DNA from 3 places in the Cellvibrio zantedeschiae genome. Region 1 is predicted to be linked to each of the others. Evidence: predicted binding sites of a transcription regulator. Region 1 holds the regulator's gene; each other region holds the start of a gene.
What was found. Region 1 encodes sigma-54, which starts transcription at its own class of promoters, with help from an activator protein. Its sites were predicted from a motif close to TGGCACANNNNTTGCNNT; they were not measured.

Region 1 (8,166 bases):
ATATCCACGGGGCGCGAACCAATTGCACACCCACCAGGGAAAGACACATTGGCTACGCCATAACGAGCAAGCATTGGGCCCAACACCAGAATCGAAGCACGCATGGTTTTTACGAGGTCATAGGGCGCGGTAAATTCGGTGATATTGTTGGAATCCAGTACAAAGCCGTGGCCATTTGTACCCGTGATCGCCACCCCCATAGAACCCAACAATCTGTTCATGGTGGTGATGTCATTCAAATGTGGAACATTGAGCAAGGTGACCGGGCTATTGGCCAAAAGCACCGCTGCAAGGATTGGCAAAGCAGCGTTTTTAGAGCCAGAAATACAAATTTCACCACTGAGCGGACCGCCGCCCAGAATTTTAAACTTATCCATTACTTATCCAAATTGCGAGAGCAACCAATTAAAGAGTGATTAGGCAGTGGTTAATTATTGCTGTTGTTGCCATTGTTCAGGGGTAAAGGTCTTCACAAAATCCACGGCGTGGATGGTGCCGTCAGCAAATTGCTGCGCTAGCGTGCCGAGCACCAATTGTTGTTTTTTTACCGGAGTCAAACCCGCAAACGCTGGGCTCACTACCACCAAATCAATGTGGCTACCGTTTATGCCAACCTGGACCTGGCTATCGGGAATTTGGCTTTCAATAAGCGCTTTGATTTGTTCAGCTTGCATAGAAAAACTCGTGGGGCACTGCCCTTGATCAAAATATAAAACAAAAATGGGGAGTAAACAAAGGCGTGAATCTTACCCGAAACAGCCCGCAATCGCACCCAAAAGTGCGCCAATAAGTGCATATCGCAGCAATAAAAAACCCCAACCGGTGATGGCTGGGGTTTTTAGAATGGATTCAGCAAATGTAACCTAGTTAGCAGCCAACCAGGTCTCAATCACCTTATCGATATTCTTGTCGTTTTTGATCATGGCTTGGTCGAACTGGCTGGTAAAAGACTCACCCAAATTCACACCATTCAATACCACATTGATCAATTTCCACTCACCATTATCTTTTCTCAAGGTGTAAGAAAGCTTGTGGGTTGCGCCTTTGTCACTGACTTCCTGATCAACACTTACACGCGTTGCATCAGCAGCCATGGTTACAGGCAAGGTTTTAATCTCGCTATCCGCGTAATTTGCCAAACCTTTTGCATAGGTTTTGATCAAACCGTTTTTAAAGACAGTCGTGAATTTTTCAATTTGCTCGGGGGTAGCTGTTTTTGCTGATTTACGCATTACAGCTTTGGCGATAAACGGAAAATCGACCACTGCATCCAATGTTTTTTGCACATCTGCATAGTAAGCATCGGTCTTTTTGCCAGCAGCATTGTGTTTTTTCACAATGGCGAGCATATCGGTAGTTGCTTGCTCAACAATGGCTTGCGGTGTTTTTTCAGCGGCAGAGGCTATGGGTGCAACAACCATCATTGCCAGACTTAAAAGAACACCCGTAAGGTTTTGATACAGTGGTTTCATGTGTTTACCTTCCTAAATTTAAAGTTCCAGTACAATGCGCCGGGGCAATCAACACTTTGGCAACAGTAAATCCAACGTGTTTTTCCTTTCTTGCATGACGACCTTCAACGAGAAAAATCATCAAGCCCAACGCGTGGCGATAACTTCCTGGGCAATGACACAACCCAACAAGCAAATTCAACTTTTGCAAATCGCAAAAAAGCGCGAATTGCAAAAAAAGGTGCGCGAATTGCAAAATGGGGGCGCAATCCCCAATATCAAGCGAGCAGTTCCTAATATCGCTATAATGACCTGCTTGCATATCCATCAAAAGTGTTAATAGTCATCACGAGATCTCTCTATGCCGCCATTCGATTTTATTGCCTCAGGACTTCGAACAGTTCGCATAGAATCTGATGCTGTAACCGCTTTGAGCCAAAGACTCGACCAAGAGTTCAACAAAGCCTGCGAGCTCATACTCAATTGCACCGGGCGGATTATCGTGACCGGAATGGGTAAATCCGGTCACATCGGCAAAAAAATTGCCGCCACCCTCGCCAGTACAGGTACACCTGCGTTCTTCGTTCATCCCGGCGAAGCCAGTCACGGCGACTTGGGGATGATTACCAAACAAGACATAGTGCTGGCAATTTCTTACTCCGGTACATCTAACGAAATCCTGACTCTTCTACCCTTGCTTAAACGCTCGGGAATCAAAATCATCAGCATGACCGGCAACCCAGGCTCCACATTAGCGGAAGTAGCTGAAGCACACCTGAACATAGCAGTTGAGACCGAGGCCTGTCCGTTAGATTTAGCACCGACGGCAAGTACTACCGCAACGCTAGTATTAGGCGATGCCCTGGCCATAGCCCTGCTGGAAGCGCGCGGCTTTACTGAGGAAGACTTCGCATTCTCCCATCCCGGCGGTGCACTTGGTCGTAAATTATTGTTACGCGTGGTGGACATCATGCACACAGGCGATAGAATCCCGCGTGTTCCGCCTACAGCGAGCTTGAGCCAGGCGCTGCTCACCATGACCGAAAAAGGTTTCGGCATGACAACCGTGGTAGATGACAAAAATCAGCTCTTGGGTATTTTTACCGACGGCGACTTGCGCAGAACAGTTGATAAGGGTATTAGTCTCACCGGCGTTAAGATCAGCGACCTAATGAACAGAACACCCAAAACCATCGGCATTAAAGCCCTGCCGGCTGAAGCCTTGAAAATGATGGAAGATTTAAAAATCACCGCGCTTGTGGTTAGCGATGAACAAGCCTGCCCCGTTGGTGTCTTACATATGCATGACCTGCTGCGCGCAGGCGTTGTTTAATTAACAAGGATTCACTTTTGAGTCATTCAAACTCACCGTCACAGTTTTTAGCCGCACCTGAACTAGAGGCTCGCGCCAAACGCATCAAACTACTCCTGTTGGATGTAGACGGCGTGTTAACCGATGGCTGTCTTTACTTCAGCAACCAGGGCGATGAATTCAAAACCTTCAGCACGCTCGACGGCCACGGCATAAAAATGCTGCAGAAAAGCGGTGTTAAAGTGGGCATTATCACTGGCCGCACCAGCAATCTAGTCGCCAAACGCGCAAGCGATTTGGGCATAAAAATTTTGGTGCAAGGCCGTGAAGACAAGTGGGATGCGCTGCAAGAAATTTTGGCCGAGCATCCACTCGACCTCGAAGAAATTGCATTTATGGGCGATGACTGGCCAGATTTGACAGTCATGTCCCGCGTTGGTTTGGCCTTAACCCCTGCTAACGGTCATTTCACAGTGGTCGAACGCTCCCACTGGCAAAGCCATGCACGTGGTGGTGAAGGTGCCGTGCGCGAAGCCTGCGATATGTTGATGAAAGCGCAAAATACGCTCGATCAGCTTTTAAAATCTTACTTGGCCTAACCCCCAGCATGTCCAAATTACACTTGCCAACAATCAACAGCGCCAATCTCGAGCGGATTAATCCCCTGCTTTTACCTTTGCCCTGGCTAGTTGTTATTGTGCTGGTAATCTTGTTTGCCACACTCCGATACTCGAGTAAGGAAAATTTGATCAACCAGCCGCAAGCCGATGTAAAAATATTCCCCCATTCCTACATTACCAATGTTGAAATGCGCCAGTATGACGGTGAAGGCAATATCCACTATCAAATGACGACACCTTTAATTCGCCGCTTCCAAGTGAAAGAAAACCCGAGCGACAAAGATTATTCCCTGTTTGAAACCCCGGTGTTTATGGTAGTTAACAATCCCCAAAAGCCCGGCTGGTTTATTACAGCGCAAGAAGGACGTTTGGATAACAACGACACCTGGTTCAGCCTTACTCAGGAGGTAGTGGCGCGACAAACCTCTGAAAAACAAGGTGAAACCACCATTACTACCAGTGATTTGCGCCTAAATATCCAAGACCAATTCGCGCAAACTGGCAAAGCTGTTACTATGCGCGCCGCTAAAAGCCAGATTACAGCGGTTGGAATGCGCGCAGACATGAAGCGCGAGCGGATTGAATTACTCTCTAACGTCAAGGGCACCTATGAACCCTAGCCTTACATCAAAAATCCTTCGCTGGACCCGCGTCGTGGCTTGCTTGCTGGCAATGAGTTCCGCAGGAGTTCAGGCCTTGCCCGATGATAAAAACCAGTCTTTGCGCATTTCTGCCGACAAACAAGAAATCGACCTTAAGCAAGGAGTTGTGATTTATAGCGGCGATGTGAAGCTAATCCAGGGCACGCTGGAAATTACTGCGCAAAAAATTCATGTTCGCAAGGACAAGGATCAGGAAGAAGAATCATTCACCGCTGAAGGCAGCCCTGCCCACTACCAGCAACAACCGGAAGCCGGTAAGCCCATTATTCACGCCGAGGCAGGCACGATTCATTACAACGTAAAAACCGAGCAATTGGTGTTGGATAAAAACGTATCTATTGAACAAAACGGTTCGGTTACCAAAGCAGGACACGTGGATTACGACATTAAGAGCCAAACGGCGAAGTTTTCCGGTACTGGCCGTGTCGAAACGGTAATTCCTGCAAAACCAGAGAAAAAAGAATAACCCATGGCCAGCCTCCACGCGCAACACCTTGCCAAGAGCTATAAAAAACGCAAAGTCGTTATCAATGTTTCAGTTTCCGTTAGCAGCGGCCAAATTGTTGGCCTGTTAGGACCTAACGGCGCCGGTAAAACTACCTGTTTTTATATGATTGCCGGCTTGGTGGAAGCCGACAATGGCCGCGTATTAATTGATGATTTGGATATCACCAACTTGCCTATTCACGGCCGCGCCCGTGCCGGTATTGGATACTTGCCACAAGAAGCGTCTATTTTCCGCAAGCTCAGCGTTGCCGATAACATCATGGCGATTCTTGAAACCCGCAAAGACCTTAACCGCAAGCAGCGCCTGGCGAAAATGGAATCCTTACTGCAAGAATTCCACATCACCCATATTCGCGACAGCCTCGGTATGTCGCTATCAGGTGGTGAACGTCGCCGCGTGGAAATTGCCCGTGCCTTGGCGACAGATCCAAAATTTATCCTGCTCGACGAACCTTTTGCGGGCGTTGACCCCATCTCGGTTGCCGACATCAAAGAAATTGTTCGCCACCTAAAAGATCGCGGCATTGGCGTGTTAATCACCGACCACAACGTGCGCGAAACCCTCGACATTTGCGAAACAGCATTCATTGTTAGCGAAGGTCATATCATTGCCAGCGGTAGCTCTTCCGTTATTCTCGCCAACGATAAAGTTCGTCAGGTTTACCTTGGCGAAGACTTCAAACTTTAAGCTTTTCGTCGTCCATTTCCTTGACAAATTAAAATCCTTAACCATTAGGCATAAAGATTGCTTTAAATATTTCCCTTTAGCGCCATTGAGTTATTGCCTAGTCGTCAAACCCTGACTAAACTCCATCTAACAGTGTTTAGTTTTTTGCTCGCCTCTTTCGCTAGCTAAGGGTTTTTCGTTCGAATAATGAAGCAATCTCTACAACTCAAGCTCGGTCAACAACTGACCATGACCCCGCAGTTGCAACAAGCGATTCGCCTGTTGCAATTATCGACCTTAGATCTCCAACAAGAAATTCAGGAAGCTCTTGATTCCAACCCCATGTTGGAAGTGGAAGATAGCTTTGATACTCCGTCATCATCCAATACCGAATTTGAAGACAGCGACTACGCTCGCACCCAGGAAATAGCAGCCACCAGCGATAGCGGTACCGACGATTTTAGCGAGAGCTATTCCGGTGAGATGACGTACAACGAATCCAGCAGCGAAAAGTTTGGCGATGAAAGCTTTGGCGAAACCAATTTTGGTGACAGCGATGGCTTCAGAGAAAGCGAAAGTTTTACTGACACCGATAACTACGCCGGCACAGATGATTACAGCGAAAGCGCAACCGAATGGAACGAAGCCATTCCTGCCGATTTACCCGTAGATACCAGTTGGGATGACGTATACCAAACCAGCCAATCCAGTGGATCTACCAATTACGAAAACGACGACAACGATTTTGAAAGTCGCCGCGCCGCTACTGATTCGCTGTACGACCACCTTATGTGGCAACTCAATCTCACGCCTATGTCTGATCGCGACCGCATAATTGCCATGGCAATTATTGATGCGGTTGAACCTAGCGGAATGCTATCAGTCACATTAGAAGACATTTTCAGTGGCCTGATCACCGAATGGGATGATTTGGAGCTGGATGAAGTGGAAGCGGTTCAGCACCGCATCCAACAGTTTGATCCTTGCGGCGCCTGCAGCCAAAACCTGGCCGAATGCTTGAGTGTGCAGCTGCAACAATTCGATGCTTCAACGCCCTTTTTGGCCGAAGCAAAACTCATTGCCAAACAATATTTACCACTACTGGCAAGCCGCGATTTCCGCCAGTTAATGCGCAGGACCAAACTTAAAGAGGATGAGCTTAGCCAAGCGGTAAGCTTGATTCAAAGCCTGAATCCACGCCCCGGCGACATGATTGCCAGCGGTGAAACAGAATATGTAGTGCCCGATGTTTTTGTGGAAAAACGTGAAGGCCGCTGGATGGTAGAGTTAAATCCGGAAATAGCGCCGCGTTTACGCATCAACTCTGATTATGCATCGCTGGTAAAACGTGCGGACTCCAGCAGTGACAATACATTCCTGAAAGACAATTTGCAGGAAGCGCGTTGGTTCTTGAAAAGTTTGCAAAGCCGTAACGAAACCCTGTTAAAAGTGGCCAGTTGTATCGTTGAAAAACAACGAGGCTTTTTGGAGTACGGCGCCGAAGCAATGAAGCCATTGGTACTGCATGATATTGCGGAAATTGTTGAGATGCATGAATCGACTATTTCGCGCGTGACTACGCAAAAATTTATGCACACACCGCAAGGTATTTTTGAACTGAAATATTTTTTCTCCAGCCATGTGAGCACAGATTCCGGTGGCGAATGTTCTTCCACAGCCATTCGCGCCCTGATCAAAAAGCTGGTGAGCGCGGAGAACCCTAAAAAACCACTAAGCGATAGCAAAATTACCGATCTACTCGGCGAACAAGGCATTCAGGTTGCACGCCGCACCATTGCTAAATATCGCGAGTCGCTCAACATTCCGCCATCGAATGAGCGCAAAACACTTTAACTGAAAATATTAAGCTGGAAATATTTTGTGAGTGCATTTGGCACTCATGTAACCACCGAGGATGTATCTATGCAAATAAATGTCAGTGGCCACCACGTAGAAGTTACCGAATCAATGAGAGATTACGTGATCAGCAAATTGGAGCGTTTAAGCAATCATCACGACCGCATCACTAATACTCACGTTATTCTTTCGGTTGATAAACTCGAACAAAAAGCGGAAGCCACTTTACACGTTAGCGGAAAAGATATTTTTGCCGATGCCACAGATCCCGATCTATATACAGCAATAGATTCCCTGGCCGACAAATTGGATCGCCAGCTAATTAAACATAAAGAAAAGATGCGCAGCCATCGCTAAAAGCTCGGACAACTATGCAAATTCAATCACTGTTAACACCCGAACGCGCTTGCAGTAGCCTTGAGGCCAGCAGCAAACGACGCGCATTGGAATTACTTGCAGAAGTTATTGCGCAAGATATTTCAACCATTGATGCCGATGATTTAGTGCGTCGGTTTCTTGCGCGCGAGCGTTTGGGGTCAACAGGCGTTGGGCACGGCATTGCAATCCCGCACTGCCGCATCAATAACAGCGCGGGTGCTATAGGTGCACTTATTACGCTAAAGCATCCCGTTGAATTCGATTCTATCGACAATGAACCTGTCGATATTTTATTTGCCATGCTGGTGCCAGAAGATTCACACGCAGAACATTTGAAAAATTTGGCCGCTCTGGCCGGTGCATTAACACGCAGTGAGTTTCGCCAGCGTTTACGTGCCGCCAGCGACAACAGCACACTTTACGAAGCAGCCATCAGCTGATTATTTTTAAGCTCCAGGTTTTTTGAACCAAATCGATTTGGTTCATATAGGGAAACATTATGCAGTTAGTGATTGTGAGCGGATTATCCGGCTCAGGCAAAAGTACCGCCCTACACGTGTTGGAAGACGTGGGGTACAACTGCATTGATAATTTACCTGTAAGCCTGTTGCCCGCACTGGTTGCACAAATCGAAATCCACAAAGACGACCAACATAAATTCGCGATTGGTATAGATGTTCGCAACGCCTGGAAAGACTTGCAAATATTCCCG
Region 2 (8,166 bases), on a different contig from region 1:
TTCGACTTGCTGTACCACCAATACGCCAAGCACTTTACGCTGGTGAATAATAGGTACACCAAGGAAGGAGCTATAACGCTCTTCACCGGTTTCGGGGAAATATTGGTAACTGGGGTGAGCTTCGGCTTGCTCAAGGTTGATAGGTTCTTCGCGAACAACTACGCGCCCAACCAAACCTTCACCCGCTGCAAGGCGCACATTGCCGACTGCATTTTGGTTGAGGCCATCAGTCGCCATGAGTACGTAGCCGCCGTCGTCATCGCGCATGTAAACAGAACATACATGGGTACGCATGGCGCTTTTAACGCTCGATACAATAATGCCCAATGCCGACGGCAAGTCGCGCGCGGCATTCACTTCCTGGACAATCGAGCGTAGCGAATTCAGCATAGAAACTATTTAAACCTTATTTAATTTTTATGTGCAGCTCATTATGGGGGCTATGGAGATAAACCTTTCAATTTACTTTTTATTATCTGACGAGAGAGCCAATCAGTTAATACTTAGCGGCCAACCATCAACTCCAGCTCTAACTGAGCATGGACAAGCGAAAGTTCTTTTAATGCCCGACGATAAACATCTTTCTTAAAGGAAACCACTTTCCCAAGCGGATACCAGTAACTCACCCAACGCCAATCATCAAACTCGGGGCGGCCACCGTTATTCAGGGAAATACGCGAATCATCGCTGCGCAAGCGCAACAAAAACCACTTTTGTTTTTGACCAACGCACAAAGGTTGGGAGTTATGGCGCACCAGACGATCCGGCAAACGATAACGCAACCAACCGCGGGTACAGGCTAAAATTTCTACATCTTGTGGATGCAGACCCACTTCTTCGTGAAGCTCACGGTAGAGTGCCTGCTCAGCGGACTCGCGCTCGTTAATACCACCTTGCGGAAACTGCCAGGCATCTTGCCCGCCTACCCGACGCGCCCAAAGCAACTGACCCTGGTCATTCGTCAAAACAATGCCCACGTTGGGGCGAAAACCATCGCTATCTATCACGGGAGTCATCCCTACAAAATGTTAGGCTGTGGAACAGCTTTTTCCGCACTATAACAGGCTTATGCAAAGCCGCAAGTCCTCGCTGATACTGAGCCTGAGTAAATCTTTGTTGAGCCGCCAGAACACACTGGTTATGCTAAGCGCCCTCATCCAAGCTACTTATTTTGTTCAAGAAGGTAACCTGTGCGTCTCGCTATTTTTGATTTAGATAACACTCTTATTGCTGGCGACAGCGACCATAGCTGGGGCGAATTTCTCGTCCAGAAAAAGTTGGTTGATGCGCAAACTTATGCCGAGGCCAATGACCGTTTTTACCAACAATACAAAGCAGCGACGCTGGATATTCATGAGTACCTGAGCTTTTCACTCGCACCACTCACTCAATATTCGCTGGATGACCTCGCCGTGTTACACGCGGAATTTATGCGGGAGCTTATTGAGCCAATGATGCTGCCCAAAGCTAAAGCACTTTTGCAGCAGCATCGCGACCAGGGCGATTATTTATTGATCATCACAGCCACCAACAGCTTTGTGACTCATCCTATTGCAGCCCACTTGGGTGTTGACGATATTTTGGCCAGCGATGCAGAAATAAAAGATGGCCGCTATACCGGTAAAGGCACGGGAACGCCCTGCTTTCAAAGTGGCAAAGTGGTTCGCTTGCAAGAATGGCTGAAACAGAAAAACTACAACCTGGATGATGCGTATTTTTATAGCGATTCGATTAATGACCTGCCGTTATTGGAGCAAGTGCCCAACCCGATTGCTGTAGATGCCGACGAGCGCCTGAGCAAAATTGCGCTGGAACGCGGTTGGAAGCACATAAGCTTGCGTGATTAAGCTGTCCCAAAATAAAAACCGCTCATGAGAGCGGTTTTTTCAATCGATTAAAATCTTAATCGATTTTGCGTCGCGTTAAATAAAACACCACAACCAACAAACCAAACCCTACCGCACCAAGCGCATAATAATTTGCGCTAAAACGCGAAGCAATTTGCCCGGCAGAACCACAAATAGAATTGTCGGGATTATTCACCTCATAAGTTACTTGTACTTTTTCACCCGTTAAAGCCTTTGCGCAAGATGCCACGCACGCATTACTCGCGCCCAGGAATTCTTTGCCTTCAAGATTAAAGCGATAATAAACCAAACCGGCATTCGAGCAATTTTTGTTGGTGATCTCTGCGTCTACACGATTGGCGTTATCAACCAAGGCTTGAGTATCACGTTGGAAATGTTTGTTTACTGCCGCAAAAACACCAACAAGTGCGAACACCAAAATGCTGAAAAAGATACGAAATATAATACGGCGTTCGATGGACAACATGATTGTTTCCTGTTTCGCGAAAAATTTATATACAGATGTTTACGCCAAATAAACCCGCGCAAACACCGCTTTCAAATAATCCGTTTCAGGAATTGCAGGATGCACAGGATGATCCGGCCCCTGCCCGCCCTGCCCGATAATTTGCACATGGCGATCCAGATGACGGCCCGCAGCGCGCACAATCTCCACCAAAGTATCTTTACCCAAATGCATCGAGCAGGAACCCGCAACTAACAATCCATCGCGCCCCAGCAAGCGCATGCCGAGCTCGTTGATGTGGCGATAAGCTGCTTCGCCCGCTTTTTGGTCTTTGCGTTTTTTGATAAAAGCAGGCGGGTCAAGTACGACTATGTCGAAGCGCTCATCTTCTGCGATTAAATGTTTTAACACTTCAATCGCTTTACCTTCAAAACAAGTGATTTTGTCGGCGACGCCATTAAGCTCCGCGTTTTGCTCCACGAAATCCAATGCAGATTCAGAAACATCGACGCAATAAACTTCGCTCGCACCAGCAACCGCCGCTTGCACACCCCAACCGCCGATATAAGAAAACACATCTAACACACGCTTACCTTGAACATATTGCTGCAATTGCGCGCGGTTAACGCGGTGATCGTAAAACCAACCGGTTTTTTGTCCGCCGTGAACCGGTGCAAGAAAACGCGTTCCGTTTTCAACCAGTTCCACTACTTCTGGAACTTCGCCGTAAACAACTTCGGTGTACTCAGGCAGGTTTTCCAATGCACGCGCGCTGTGGTCGTTGGCGAGCAAAATACCCAGAGGCTTAATCACCTGTACGAGCGCTTCAATAATTTCGTTTTTAACCAGTTCCATTCCGGCGCTGGCAATTTGCACCACCAGATAATCGCCAAAGCGATCCACCACCAAACCCGGTAGCAAATCAGAATCGCCGTACACAAGGCGATAGAAAGGCTCATCGAACGTGAGCTCACGCAACGCTAAGGATTGCTTGAAACGGTGGACAAGGAGCGACTTATTGAGCGGATGTTTTTCATCGCGGTTGATAATACGCCCGCAAATCAAACTGGTTGGATTCATCAGTGCAATGCCCAAGGGCTTGCCGCTGTGAGTCGTCACCAAGGCCTGCTGTCCCATTTCAAATTGTTTGAGTGGCGAGCGCGCAACATCCACCTCGTTGCTGTAAATCCAGAGGTGGCCAAGTTTTAAGCGGCGGTCGGCTTGGGCGTTAAGAATTAGGGTAGGTAAAGACATGGGGAATCCAGAAGAAGGCGGAAAAAGAGCGGATTATATCGAGAATCGACGAAGAACACCCAAATCATTTGGACGTGTCACTGTCCTCGATGACGTACGCTTTCATGGTGGGCGAAGCGCGTAACCTAATCAGCATAAGCGCCCGAAATTCAAATTGAATGTAAAAATGTCGAAATATTTAACAGGCATCCCTGTTTCTATATTTCAAACGTGCCGGAAAGCCTGCAATACGGACGCTGGTATGCGGTTTGCTTGCTCCCAGAAAATGATGGCCGTCTCGCCATAGCGAGAGTTGGTTATTACTGGTTCAATCATCAACTTAGGGAAAAACCAATGAAGAAAAACACATTTATTCAAGCGATTGCCTTGTCTGCTGGGCTTATTACTGCAGGAGCAGCAAGCGCCGTTCCGTTCACCATCTCTATGGTTGCTGACAATGACTTTGCTATTTTTGGTGGAACATCAACAAGCATCAACAATGTGCTTTACCAAAACAACAAAGTTTGGATGGACCAGATTCCGGCGCTTTCAACTCTAACATTTGATCTTGCTCCCGGCGACACCACCTTTTATGTATTGGCTATGGGCGGCGGCGGAGAAGAGAATATCAGTGGCAAAGTTAACGGCATAAACATAGCCAGCATTCCAGTGTTTATGAGTGGTGAAGTTCGCCCTTTCCTCAGCGGTTATGATCTAGGCACCGTTACCAACGGAACTTACAATGCCAGCTTGGTTGACGTACAAGCGGCATTTGCGCAAACAACATGGGGCGCAGCAATCCCAAACAGCAACGAAACCGTTATCGTTGCAGCTGGGTTTGGTAGCGGCTATCGTTTTGATAACACTACCGCTCACCTTTTTAAATTTGGCGCAACCTCTGTTGGCGTTCCCACAACAAGTGTTCCAGAGCCAGCGGGAATTGCTCTATTCGGACTCGGCCTTGCTGGTCTTCTGGCAGCTCGTCGTCGCAAAGCTTAATAAGCTAACACCGGAAACAAAAAAACCTGCCTGCGAGCAGGTTTTTTTGCTATACAGCCCGCTCCCCCGAAAAAGCTTTTATCCCGCAAATCTCTAAGGCCTAATTGCCCTACTTGGAGAGTGTTACGGCTAAGGTTTGCTTCGTACCAAATTTCTTCTTATCTTCTTCAGTCGCGCCTTCTTTGCACTCGCCTTTCATCCACAGGTTGTAAGGTGCAACGCTGGAATCTATTTCCAAAAAACCTTCGCGACAGTAGCCCAAGCGTTCTACGACGTAACCGGTGTTTTCCAGCAAGCGTTTGGGCGTGGAGCTGCTGATAGGTACGCCACCACGATCAACATCACCACGCTGAAAACCGCCACGTTCGACTTTTACTCCATTCGCAATTCGGTCTTCTGGCAGGCGCAGGCGATAGACGAACATCTTGCTTGTGTTCGGCATAATCTCGATTTCCAGGGTTTCCACCAGTTTGGTATCGGTATAGCTGCGGCCGGGCGTTCCACAGGCCACCAAACATCCACAAACCACCACCAAAACAGCACCTAAAACCTTAGCCGACAACATATTTTCTCCTGGTCAGAAAGCAGTTCACATTTAGGGTTAAGAAGCCGAAACCTTGGCCGATAACCTTTTCAGAATCCTTACGACAACCGTTTCGGTTATGAATTTCGAAGGTACTTATAATTCTTGTGGCGGGAGTTTGTCATGCCTATTCGATCTCGGCTACTGCGTTTAATGATTATTCTAGCGACAACGAGTTTTGCTGCTGACGGCTGGGCAATGGGTGACTTTAAACCCGTGCAACCCAAAGCTACAGCGAGTGCGGGCGAACCGGCGAACACAAGCCTTCCTTTTGACAACCAAAGTATTCCCAAAGCGAGCACTACTGCACCGGTAGAAGAGGTAACGCCTGCACCCAAGCCGACTGCAACCGTGGTCGAATCCAAAGCGGAGTCTTATCAACGGGGCAACAACCAGTGCCGCAGCAACGAGAACAATTTACTGCAAAAATCTCTGCTGTTGACTGCTTTCCCACGTATTAATCCAAGTAGTTCCAACGCTGGCGCGCTGAACGATGCGGAACACCAACTACCGCAAATGCTGGGTGAGCAGCTGGTTGCCAAAAAGCGTGCAATCGCACCCGTACAATTAAATGCGAGCCTTCCTTCGCCTGCACTGAGTGATGACACTTTGCTCGCACAACAAATTCAGAAGCTCGCGCGCAATCAACACACACAGCTGGTGTTAACCGGCGAAATAATTGATATGGCGATGACGCATCCCGAAGCCACTTACAACCCCGGTTTATACACGCGCTTTTTAAACGGATTATTTGATTTTATTGAAATGAAAAATCGTTTTGACAAACGCGAACGTGTGTTTAGCTTTCAGGTTAATTTGCGCGATGGCTTTACCGGCCAAACACTTTTTAGCAAACGTTACGACACCTACGGCATTTGGGGTTTAACAAAAGACGTTGGATTCGGCTCACCGCTATTTTGGAAAACCGACTACGGCCAACAAATTAAAGGGCTAGTAAAAATGGCCTCCAAAGAAGTGGGTGCTGTTGTCCAATGCCAACCTTATATTGCGCAAATTGATTCACGTCCCGGCCAAACCCAAATTTTATTGCAGGGCGGCGCCAATAACGGTTTGCGCTCGGGCGATACACTCGCACTCTACCAAATGGTAGTGCAAGGCTCCGAGACAGATTATGACAAACATGAGGTTCGCTTGGTAAACCGCAATGCGGCAATTGAATTGCGCGAAGTTTATCCCTCGCACAGCATTGGCGTAATCAGTGGGACCAGTTATTTAACCGGACAGTTTTTAGCCGTATCACCTTAGACCTTGCGTCTTTACGCATATTTATTTTTTGCCCGCTAGTAGAAAGCCCGCAACAGGTTAAAATAGCGCACGATCATTGCTATTTTAACCTTGCGCAAACAAGCGCAATCACAAAGGCTTTCCCCATGGATTATCTTCGCAAAGCAATTTATGTAATTTTCGGTATCACTTTATTGGGCTTTGCTGGTTTGCAATTTAATGATCCCGATCCACTGATATGGGTGAGCTTTTACGTTATTTGCGCACTGGTGCCCTTGCTATTGGTGGCCAACAAATTTTATAAACCACTGTTCTGGTTTTCAGTAGCAATTTGTATGTTGGAAATTATTAACAGCGCACCCGGTGCCTACCAGTATTATTTGCATATGACAGAAGAACCCTTGATGCAGGGAATGAATCCACAGAAGCCTTATATTGAAGAGTGCCGCGAATTCCTTGGTGCATTGATCGCTTTAGGGCTAGTTGCGATTTCTGCTTTGATTGCGCGCGTAAAATTATTTAAATAATCATCGCAAACTGTTTGCATAATGTTTGGTGCGCCTTGGATTGGTTAACAGCAACCTGAATGGCCACATTAATAAAACACTTAAGATCAACGCGGTCAAAATACTAAAGCCTATATCGTTCAAACTGAGCGGAATACCGGGTTTAAAATTTTCGCCGACTTTTTTCAAGGTATCCCAACGTGCCGGGTTAAACATAAACCAGGCGCGTTGATAAATATTTCCGTTCTGCAAAGTTGTAATGGTTTTCTTAAGCTCTTCATATTCGTGCATGGTTTGCACTTTCTGTTCCGCATCTGTGCGCACGACTGAATTCGAATTAGTCCGCAAATCATTAATCATTGCATAGGCATCTGTATAATGATGTTTGGCGGCGTTTTCTTTGAATCCTTCAACCTGACTCTCGATAGCAGCGAAATAGCCACTAACATATTGTAAGTAGTGATCCGCTAAAATCGGCACTTGGAAAAACAATAACAAAAGCGCGCCGAATACAATTTTATCAAATATATTAATAATGAAATTCAAGCCCTGCCTCCGCATTCGTTATCGGAACCACTCGCAATAAGTTCAAACTGTCATTGGTTGCCGAATAATGGTTTTCCATTTTTCAGGCGCAGCCTTTCGAATATCGCTCAAATAAATTTCGTGATGAATGCCAGATAAGGCTCCCCGGCTTTCAATATAATCATGCACCTTGGCAACAGATGGCCCTTCTTCAGAGAATGGGCCAATATGCAGTAGCTGTGCACACAAGCCTTCGTTATAAGTTTCAAAACGCACACTAGACAAGGCAGCCAACTTCTTTTTACGAGCAACTTCAGCAACAGCTTTTTCAACCAGATCAGGTGTAATAGAATCCGGTTGCATAATCATCATAGTCCATTTCCAGTCGGCTTTATTGTCAACGCTGAATGAAGCCATATCATCAGCCCACCACAAACCTTCTAACGGCATAACACCATAATCAATTGCCAGCTCGCCTTTTTTGACCATAAATTTCAGCGTGTAGGATAAAGTAAACAAGGCCTCAACCGCAGCAGCATAGGCAGGCGAGGTATTAGGGTCACCCTCGCCATCTATCATAAAATAATTGAGTGGCGGTACTTCTACGCTGACAACTTCTTTCGAGCTGGTTTGATACAAATTTTTATAATGCTTTTTGAAATCAAGCTTTTCCATTTTTTGCCTCTTTATTATTTTTAAACCCGCGATGAATACAGTAAGTCACAACTGCGCATTAATCTCTCTGCAACTTGGCAGTCAAAT
Region 3 (8,166 bases), 1.1 Mb from region 1:
TTTCTGCTGGTGCAAGGTTAACTATGGCAACAGCGCTCCAATCAAAGAAAGTGAAGCTAGCTTTTATTTCACCAATTTACGGCAGCCTCGAACCTGTTGAAGTACCTAAAAATGCACCGCCTATGTTCTTCGCCCTCGCCTCTGACGATTTTCTTTTTCACGGCGATTTTGGGGTAATTAAGTCCTGGTATGATGCGAAGATTCCCGTGGAATTTCACCTTTATCAAAATGGTGGTCACGGTTTTGGATTGGGCAACCCAGATCGCACCAGCAATAAATGGTTTGATGCATTTATACACTGGCTTGATGTAAATAAATTTTTGAAGCCTTAGGTTGTACAGGAGGCTACCGGGTTCGCTTAAACGGATTCGGTAGCCATCCATAAGTGTTTGTCTTCGGATTGCAAACCGCACTATGCGCAGCTATTGGCAACGCGGGGTTTATAAAGGAGAAATCATTAGAGGGGAAAGGGAGAAAATTGCCAAGGCAATTCGTAGTACGCCTAAAGGTCTAGGAATTGCCTTGATAATCATAAATTCTCGGGCAAGACATTATTAGAAGGCCCGCTAAAAACTAAATACACTTGCTCTTGTAAAGCCAATCTCACACTACCATTGCTAAGGTTTGTTCTTCAGCCAAACCAACTTGGGTGCCGCGCAACATTTCTACAAATACATCAGCTTGTGCGGTATTTTGAAAATCAACTTCTGCACCAAAGCCTTTACTTGTCTTGTGAATTACAATGGCTTTCATTTCAATACGTTGTAACTTTGTCGCGTTGTTTTTGTTAAGTAAAACTTCAAGTTTCAATTGATGTTCGCAATCAATATCTACAAAGTCTGTTTCAACAAATACGCCAGTTCGACTTCCATTTTTAACCCGTCCTATAGCTATAGGATGATTGTGTTTATAGATTAAAATCTTTAGCTCGCTGCTAATTCTTTCTGTGCATCTGTGTTCCATAGGATCTCCTTAGTTTCAGTGGTAATTTACAGTTAACTTAAACGATCATAACGATAAAGCCTGCTGTGAATTTGTTCTCCTAACTCATCCGGAAACTGTGTCCATGTAAACTGCCATTGCCAGTTGGTTCCTGTAGTACCTGGCATGTTCATTCTGTGTTCCCCATCCAGGGCCAAAAAATCCTGTAGAGGAATAATAGCCAATGGTGCGACGGATGCCAGTGCAGATTCAATTAATAACCAATGAATTGGTTGGTTACTGGCGTATAAATAATTGTGTACAAATAATTGTTGTTCATCGGTTAGCGATTCATACCAACCCACCGTTGTATCGTTGTCATGCGTACCGGTGTAGATCACATCGCTTACTGAATGACGATGGGGTAAATGAGGATTTTTGTTGTTACCATCAAAAGCAAATTGCAAAACCAACATGCCCGGCAAATTAAATTGATGACGCAAGTCTTCAACTTCAGGTGTAATTAATCCCAGATTTTCTGCAACTAAAGGTAGATCTGGAAACGCCTTAAAGCAGGCCGATAAGAAAGCCTCGCCAGGCGCTTTCACCCATCGCCCGCCGCGAGCATCAAGGCTATCACCTGGAATTTCCCAAAAGGCTTCAAAGCCGCGAAAGTGATCGATGCGAATCAAATCAAATTGGTTGAGCTGGGTACGCAAGCGATAAATCCACCAACTAAATTGGTGCTGCTCCATTTCTTGCCAGTTGTAATGAGGGTTACCCCAGTGCTGGCCCGTTTCAGAAAAATAATCGGGCGGCACACCTGCAACTGTAAGCGCGTTTCCATCGTGGTCTAAATTGAAAAATTTTTGTCCTGCCCAAACATCTGCGCTGTCGTGGGCTACAAAAATTGGCATATCGCCAAACAAATAAATGTTTTTTGCTTTTGCATAACCAGCTAAGGCTTTCCATTGTTCAGCAAATGCAAATTGTTCAAAAACGTAGAGAGAAATGTCCAGGGCTAAAAATTCGCGGAACTCATTAAGTGCGCCCTCTTGTCTTTGCTTCAATACATTGGGCCACTGGCTCCAGGGGGAATTGCCAAAGTGTTTACGCAGCGCCATAAACAAAACGAAATCATCAAGCCAATAACGATTTTCATCGCAAAACTTGCTCAACCGCTCTAACAAGTGCTCCGATTGACCAAGGCGTTGATAAAACTGATCAGCACAGGCTGAACGAATTTTTTGAAGGCTTTCTTTCGTTGCTGCCACATGATTCCAATCTTCATTAGCATCAACCCAACCATGATGAACTAACCAATCAATACTGATTAATTCTGGATTACCCGCGTGAGCAGAAACAGATTGGTAGGGAGATAGATCTGCATGGGTTGGCGTAGTGGGTAGCATTTGCCAAACGCTGAGGCCAGACTGCGCTAAAAAATCCACAAACAAATATGCATCTTTTCCCAAGGTGCCATGCATTTGTGGATAAGGTTTATGTTGAAAGAAGGACGAAGCGTTGGGAAGCGATGTGGGATGTAACAAAACTCCGGCTCGTCGAGCTTGAAAGAGCGGAAAAACATTTGCTGCATTGTTTGGCATCTGTGCCCTATCCTTTCTGTTCGTAACCTTTGTTAAAGGTTACGCTTGTTCATGACCTAGTGCTCATGGCCTTGACGCATGACGCCACCCGTTGCTGGATCGCCGCCGCCGATACTGATTACAGTATTTAAATATTCAGGCTCGGGAACGCGAATCAAGTGATACAAATTTTTTAAATGTTGGCGATACAAATATTCAAAATCACTTACGCTTTGCGCTGGGTTGTAACCACCAAACCACCAGAACCAATCCGAACCTTCACACAACGCTAATTGTTTTTCAATTTGGATATGTTCTGATTTGGTATATTTCTTTGTGGCAAGTGCGTGGTCAGTGGCAAGCTTGGCTTCGCAAAGCATATCCCAACCACGGTTTTTATCTTTGTCACCAATCCAGGTGGAAAAGTTTCCATAAACCCAACTACCGGCAACTACGTGTGGCATTGCGAGTGGTTCCGGTTTTTGCTTGTCGATTAATTCGCTGTAGGTGGTTAGTTCTAATTGCGGATGTTCGCCGATGCGCTGATAAAGTTGCGCCAAAAAATAGTAGGCATTTTCAGGGAAATATTCCCACGCATTTTCACCATCCATAATGACTGAGATTACGGAATTTTTGGGGTTGTCACAGGCGTTGGCAATATTGACCATGTGGTTAATTAAATCACCTACCGCATCGTCTGAATGCCAATTGGCGTATTTAAAACCAATTAAATCTGAAAGCCCGTCGTCGCGGAAAAAACAATTTACTTTATGATCAGCAAAATTATAGGGGCGATGTAAACAGGCTTTACGCTCGTGAAGATCGTCCGCAATAGTTTTGTTATCAACATGGCGCAGGCTGTTATGTAAAACTGAATCACCTGTTGCAACCCAATCAAAGCCTGCCTCTTGCATAAGCTTTAATGTGTCGTCGCTTACACTTCCCTCTGATGGCCAGCATCCTCTAGGTTTGTGACCAAAGTAATGTTCAAATGTTTTTACACCTTGGGTCAAATGCCATTTTGCACGCTCTTCACCACCGGCATAATTGGTTGCAATGGGAAGCGTAACTTCAGGCCATGCCTGGCGTGCCGAATTTATATCAAGCAGCAAGGGAATGATGGGATGCGCATAGGGGCTCATGCACAATTCAATTTGGTCTTTATCATAAAGTGCTTTATAACGGGGCCCGATAGAGGCGATTTCCTCGCCGATTAATTTGACTAAATCCAAACGATCTTGCCAACTAAATCCACGACCTTTATTTTGCCAAGCCTGAACACGGTAATCCGAGCGGCGCAAAGTTTCCGACAGCCAACTTAAGTGATACCAAAATCCAAGATCAATTAAGAATTGTTCGTTAAGGTATTTTGCAATGGTGGAATGTTCATCCAGTTTTTCAGCAATGTCTGCCAATTCGCGGTAAATGGGAAAGCGTTCAATCATGCGCTGGCGATTGGCTCGCAAATATTTTTTTGCGAGTGAAATAAATTCCGGGGTGCCTGCGACAGGTAGAGCTGAATCTACCAATGACCACAGGACCGCATCTTTAATTTTTTCCTGACGGGCAAAAAAATTTCCAATTTGCTGAGCGTAATCATCCAATTGCTCCAACAAAATCGGCGCAAAGTTAAATACCGCACGCGCCTTTGGTTGCGCTTCCAAATGCGCAACCATATCCACGTAATCTTTTAAAGCATGAAGATAAGTCCAGGGAAAATAATATTCGCCGGTCATTATGTTTCGATAATCTGGCTGATGCATGTGCCAGAGAAATACGACCTTCATTTTGCCATTAAAGGGCATGCGGATGATCCTCGCTCAGCATTTCGGGTGTAACTAAAACCACACCTTTGGGTGACACAAAGAAACGTTTACGATCAGCTTCTTCATCGTAACCAATGACTGTGCCCTCAGGAATTTTACAGCGACGATCAATTAAGGCTTTGCGAATTTTGCAGTTGCGCCCTACTTCCACACTGGGGAAAAGCACGGAGTCTTCAATGTCGCAATAGGAGTGAACACGCACGCGTGGAAACAACAGGGAATGTTTAACAACTGAACCAGATACAATGCATCCGCCTGCAATTAATGAATCGACCGCGTAACCGCGACGACCTTCATCATCAAATACAAATTTTGCAGGAGCCACTTGTTCCTGATGGGTCCAGATTGGCCATTCCGCATCGTATAAATCCAACTCAGGAATTACGGCAGTCAACTCAAGGTTTGCTTCCCACAAAGCATCAACGGTTCCCACGTCGCGCCAGTAACCGTCACCGCCACTAATAGGATCGCGGAATGGGAAGGCGTTTACGCGATGAGTTTTAATCATGGCGGGAATAATATTTTTTCCGAAGTCGTGTTCTGAATCAGGATTTTTTTGATCTTTTAATAATTCACTGAACAACACTTTGGTGCTGAATACATAAATACCCATTGAGGCAAGGGCTTTGTCGGTTTTACCGGGCGTAGGCTCCGGGTTAGCTGGCTTTTCCGTAAAACGAATAACACGATTGTCTTTATCGATATCCATTACGCCGAAAGAGCTTGCGATTTCTAAGGGAACTTCAATACAACCTACGGTGATATCTGCACCGCGCTCAACGTGAGCCGCGATCATGGTGCCGTAATCCATTTTATAAATATGATCGCCCGCTAAAATCAAAACATATTCTGGATTGTGGCGACGAATAATATCGAGGTTCTGCAAGACCGCATCAGCAGTGCCTACATACCATGATTCATCTAAACGTTGTTGTGCAGGCAGCAGCTCCACGAACTCGCCTAATTCACCACCAAGGAAGCCCCAGCCGCGCTGGATGTGTCGATCTAATGAGTGGGATTTATATTGCGTTAAGACTCTAATGCGGCGAATGCCCGAGTTAACACAATTGGATAAAGGGAAATCGATAATGCGAAATTTTCCGCCAAAATGCACAGCTGGTTTTGCACGCCAGTTAGTCAATTGATGAAGGCGCGAGCCACGGCCTCCGGCAAGAATAACAGCTAAAGTTTTTTGCGTTAGGCGGCTGACGAAACGACCAGAGGTCTGGTTAGTGCTCATTAAAACTCCTTTCTTCTTATTTCAAAAGTTGGGTATTTGACAATAAATTGATTTCTCTTTTGTTACATTGAGCAATATCAATGCCAAGAGAAAAAATCCGTTTATAAACTTAACTCTCGGCGAGAATTAGTTTGCCTCAATAAGGCAATACAAGTGTAGACTCAATAGTGGCATTGAATCTGCAAATATTTCGTTTGTGTGAAATTATTTTTTACTCTACGTTGTGTCATAACGCTGCCTCACTTTATCCTTAACCTGTGACGCTTTCGTGTAAGAGTATTTAAGACAGACTGAGTTAATCTAAATAAATTGCTTGCGTCTATAAACTTAAACGCCATTCTTATCGGCATAGATAAAAACCTGAAATTTAGTCATTTTTTGACCGTAAATTTCGCTTTGAAACAGGACACTTTCCATGCTCAGTGCCAAGCCAGCACAACGTTTGCCCAATGAATTACTGCGTATCATCAACGCCGCTCACCACGATCCTTTTGAGGTGCTGGGAAGGCATCATTTAAGCGTTCCCACCGCCCTTGCCGATACCCTCGTTCGCATTTTTATTCCGGGCGCAAGCGCAGTTAGTTTGCAGTTGAACACCGGACCTATTTCTATAGAGCGTATTGAAGGCACAGATTTTTTTGAATGGTACGGTTTGGCTAAAGATGTACCTGTACATTATCAAGTCCAATGGACTGATCGACATAATCAAGTGCACATAGAATATGACCCTTACAGTTTTGCACCACAATTGGGCGAGCTGGATATGCATTTGTTTGGCGAGGGACAGCATTGGGGAATCTATGAAGTATTAGGCGCCCATCCCAAAACAGTAGATGGTATCGAGGGTGTTTTGTTCGCAACATGGGCACCGGGCGCTGAACGCATTAGCATTGTGGGCGATTTCAACGATTGGGATGGTCGCCATCACCCCATGAGAGTGCGTGGCGGAAGTGGCTTGTGGGAAGTATTTATTCCTGGCGTAAAACCGGGTACCAATTACAAATACGAAATCCGCAACCGCCATACGCACCAAACCTTTCTAAAAGCCGACCCTTACGGCCAGGCTTTTGAGCAACGACCCAAAACTTCATCCATAGTGGCCGCGCCTAGCGAATTCCAGTGGAGCGACCAATCCTGGATGAATCAACGGACCAATTGGGATTGGCAGCGCTCGCCTATTTCTATCTATGAGGTCCACTTAGGCTCCTGGCGCCGCGGTGAAGGCAATAGCTTTCTCAATTATCGTGACCTGGCCCACCAGCTGGCCGATTACGTTAAGTACATGGGCTTCACTCATATCGAAATCCTGCCAGTAACCGAGCATCCGCTGGATGATTCATGGGGTTACCAAACAACTGGCTACTATGCGCCGACCAGTCGCTTTGGTACGCCCGATGAGTTTCGCTATTTTGTAAATCACCTTCACCAACATGGCATAGGCGTAATGTTGGATTGGGTGCCAGCGCATTTTCCAAAAGACGCCCACGCCCTCGCCCGCTTTGATGGCACCGCGCTTTATGAACATGAAGATCCTCGTTTGGGCGAGCATCGCGATTGGGGCACTTTGATTTACAACTACAGCCGCAATGAAGTGCGCAACTTTTTGTTAGCGAATGCGCTTTTTTGGTTAAAAGAATTTCACATAGATGGTTTGCGTGTGGATGCGGTTGCCTCCATGTTGCATCTTGATTACTCGCGTAATCATGGTGAGTGGATTCCCAATATTTACGGTGGCAATGAAAACCTCGAAGCCATGGCTTTTCTCAGCCAGCTCAATGTGCTCTGCCACGGCCAATGCCCCGGCGCCATAGTGGTGGCTGAAGAATCCACCGCATGGCCGCAAGTAACTCGCCCGACTTATGTGGGTGGTTTGGGATTCTCTATGAAGTGGAACATGGGCTGGATGCACGACACCCTCGAATACATCAGCAAAGATCCCATCTTCCGTCAGTATCATCACAATCAGTTAACCTTTGGGATGATGTACGCCTTCACCGAAAATTTCCAACTGCCTTTCTCCCACGATGAAGTCGTGCACGGTAAAGGCAGTATGATTCGGAAAATGCCCGGTGACGATTGGCAAAAATTTGCGAATTTGCGTTTGCTTTACACCTATCTTTATACCTATCCGGGTTCGAAATTATTATTTATGGGTTGCGAGTTTGGCCAGTGGAGTGAATGGGCTCACGGCCGTTCGTTGGACTGGCATTTGCTCGGCGAAGGCCCCTATCATTCCGGCTTGCAAACATTGGTAAAAGATTTAAATAAACTTTATACAACGCTACCATCGCTTTATGAGCGGAGCTTTCAACATGACGGTTTTGAATGGGTAGATTGCCATGACTCAACGCAATCCGTTGTGAGTTATTTGCGCAAAGGCAGCACAGGTTTTACGTTGGTCATTTTAAATTTCACACCAACGCTGCGCGAGAATTATCGTCTTGGTGTTCCGGTCGCAGGCAAGTATCACGAAATTTTCAATTCTGATTCTGAATATTACGCTGGCAGCAATAAAGGCAATGCCAATGAAATACCTACCGAACACATTAGCTGGATGGGACACGCGCAATCAATTCAACTTACCTTGCCACCA

Region 2: IE104_RS19035 (PEP-CTERM sorting domain-containing protein) is a predicted target of sigma-54. The motif match lies at 3,805-3,822, and genes of this name have one in related genera.
Region 3: glgC (glucose-1-phosphate adenylyltransferase) is a predicted target of sigma-54. The motif match lies at 5,642-5,659, and genes of this name have one in related genera.

Annotation. Positions count from the first base shown of each region.
Region 1 is NZ_BMYZ01000001.1:509,175-517,340, reverse strand. Features, by position in the region: gene murA (UDP-N-acetylglucosamine 1-carboxyvinyltransferase) at 1-377, opposite strand, end outside; gene IE104_RS02325 (BolA family protein) at 432-674, opposite strand; gene IE104_RS02320 (MlaC/ttg2D family ABC transporter substrate-binding protein) at 864-1,472, opposite strand; gene IE104_RS02315 (KpsF/GutQ family sugar-phosphate isomerase) at 1,813-2,784, shown strand; gene IE104_RS02310 (KdsC family phosphatase) at 2,802-3,362, shown strand; gene lptC (LPS export ABC transporter periplasmic protein LptC) at 3,371-4,003, shown strand; gene lptA (lipopolysaccharide transport periplasmic protein LptA) at 3,993-4,511, shown strand; gene lptB (LPS export ABC transporter ATP-binding protein) at 4,515-5,240, shown strand; gene IE104_RS02290 (RNA polymerase factor sigma-54) at 5,427-7,073, shown strand; gene hpf (ribosome hibernation-promoting factor, HPF/YfiA family) at 7,143-7,433, shown strand; gene IE104_RS02280 (PTS sugar transporter subunit IIA) at 7,448-7,894, shown strand; gene rapZ (RNase adapter RapZ) at 7,954-8,166, shown strand, end outside.
Region 2 is NZ_BMYZ01000002.1:286,253-294,418, reverse strand. Features, by position in the region: gene ptsP (phosphoenolpyruvate--protein phosphotransferase) at 1-390, opposite strand, end outside; gene rppH (RNA pyrophosphohydrolase) at 504-1,007, opposite strand; gene IE104_RS12055 (histidinol-phosphatase) at 1,191-1,847, shown strand; gene IE104_RS12050 (hypothetical protein) at 1,903-2,334, opposite strand; gene IE104_RS12045 (class I SAM-dependent rRNA methyltransferase) at 2,374-3,567, opposite strand; gene IE104_RS19035 (PEP-CTERM sorting domain-containing protein) at 3,901-4,545, shown strand; gene IE104_RS12035 (hypothetical protein) at 4,655-5,110, opposite strand; gene IE104_RS12030 (flagella assembly protein FlgT middle domain-containing protein) at 5,252-6,394, shown strand; gene IE104_RS12025 (transmembrane 220 family protein) at 6,520-6,900, shown strand; gene IE104_RS12020 (DUF2937 family protein) at 6,901-7,425, opposite strand; gene IE104_RS12015 (GyrI-like domain-containing protein) at 7,468-8,079, opposite strand; gene IE104_RS12010 (YybH family protein) at 8,138-8,166, opposite strand, start outside.
Region 3 is NZ_BMYZ01000001.1:1,605,352-1,613,517, reverse strand. Features, by position in the region: gene IE104_RS07135 (alpha/beta hydrolase) at 1-332, shown strand, start outside; gene IE104_RS07130 (hypothetical protein) at 604-963, opposite strand; gene malQ (4-alpha-glucanotransferase) at 996-2,528, opposite strand; gene IE104_RS07120 (glycoside hydrolase family 57 protein) at 2,585-4,312, opposite strand; gene glgC (glucose-1-phosphate adenylyltransferase) at 4,302-5,573, opposite strand; gene glgB (1,4-alpha-glucan branching protein GlgB) at 5,989-8,166, shown strand, end outside.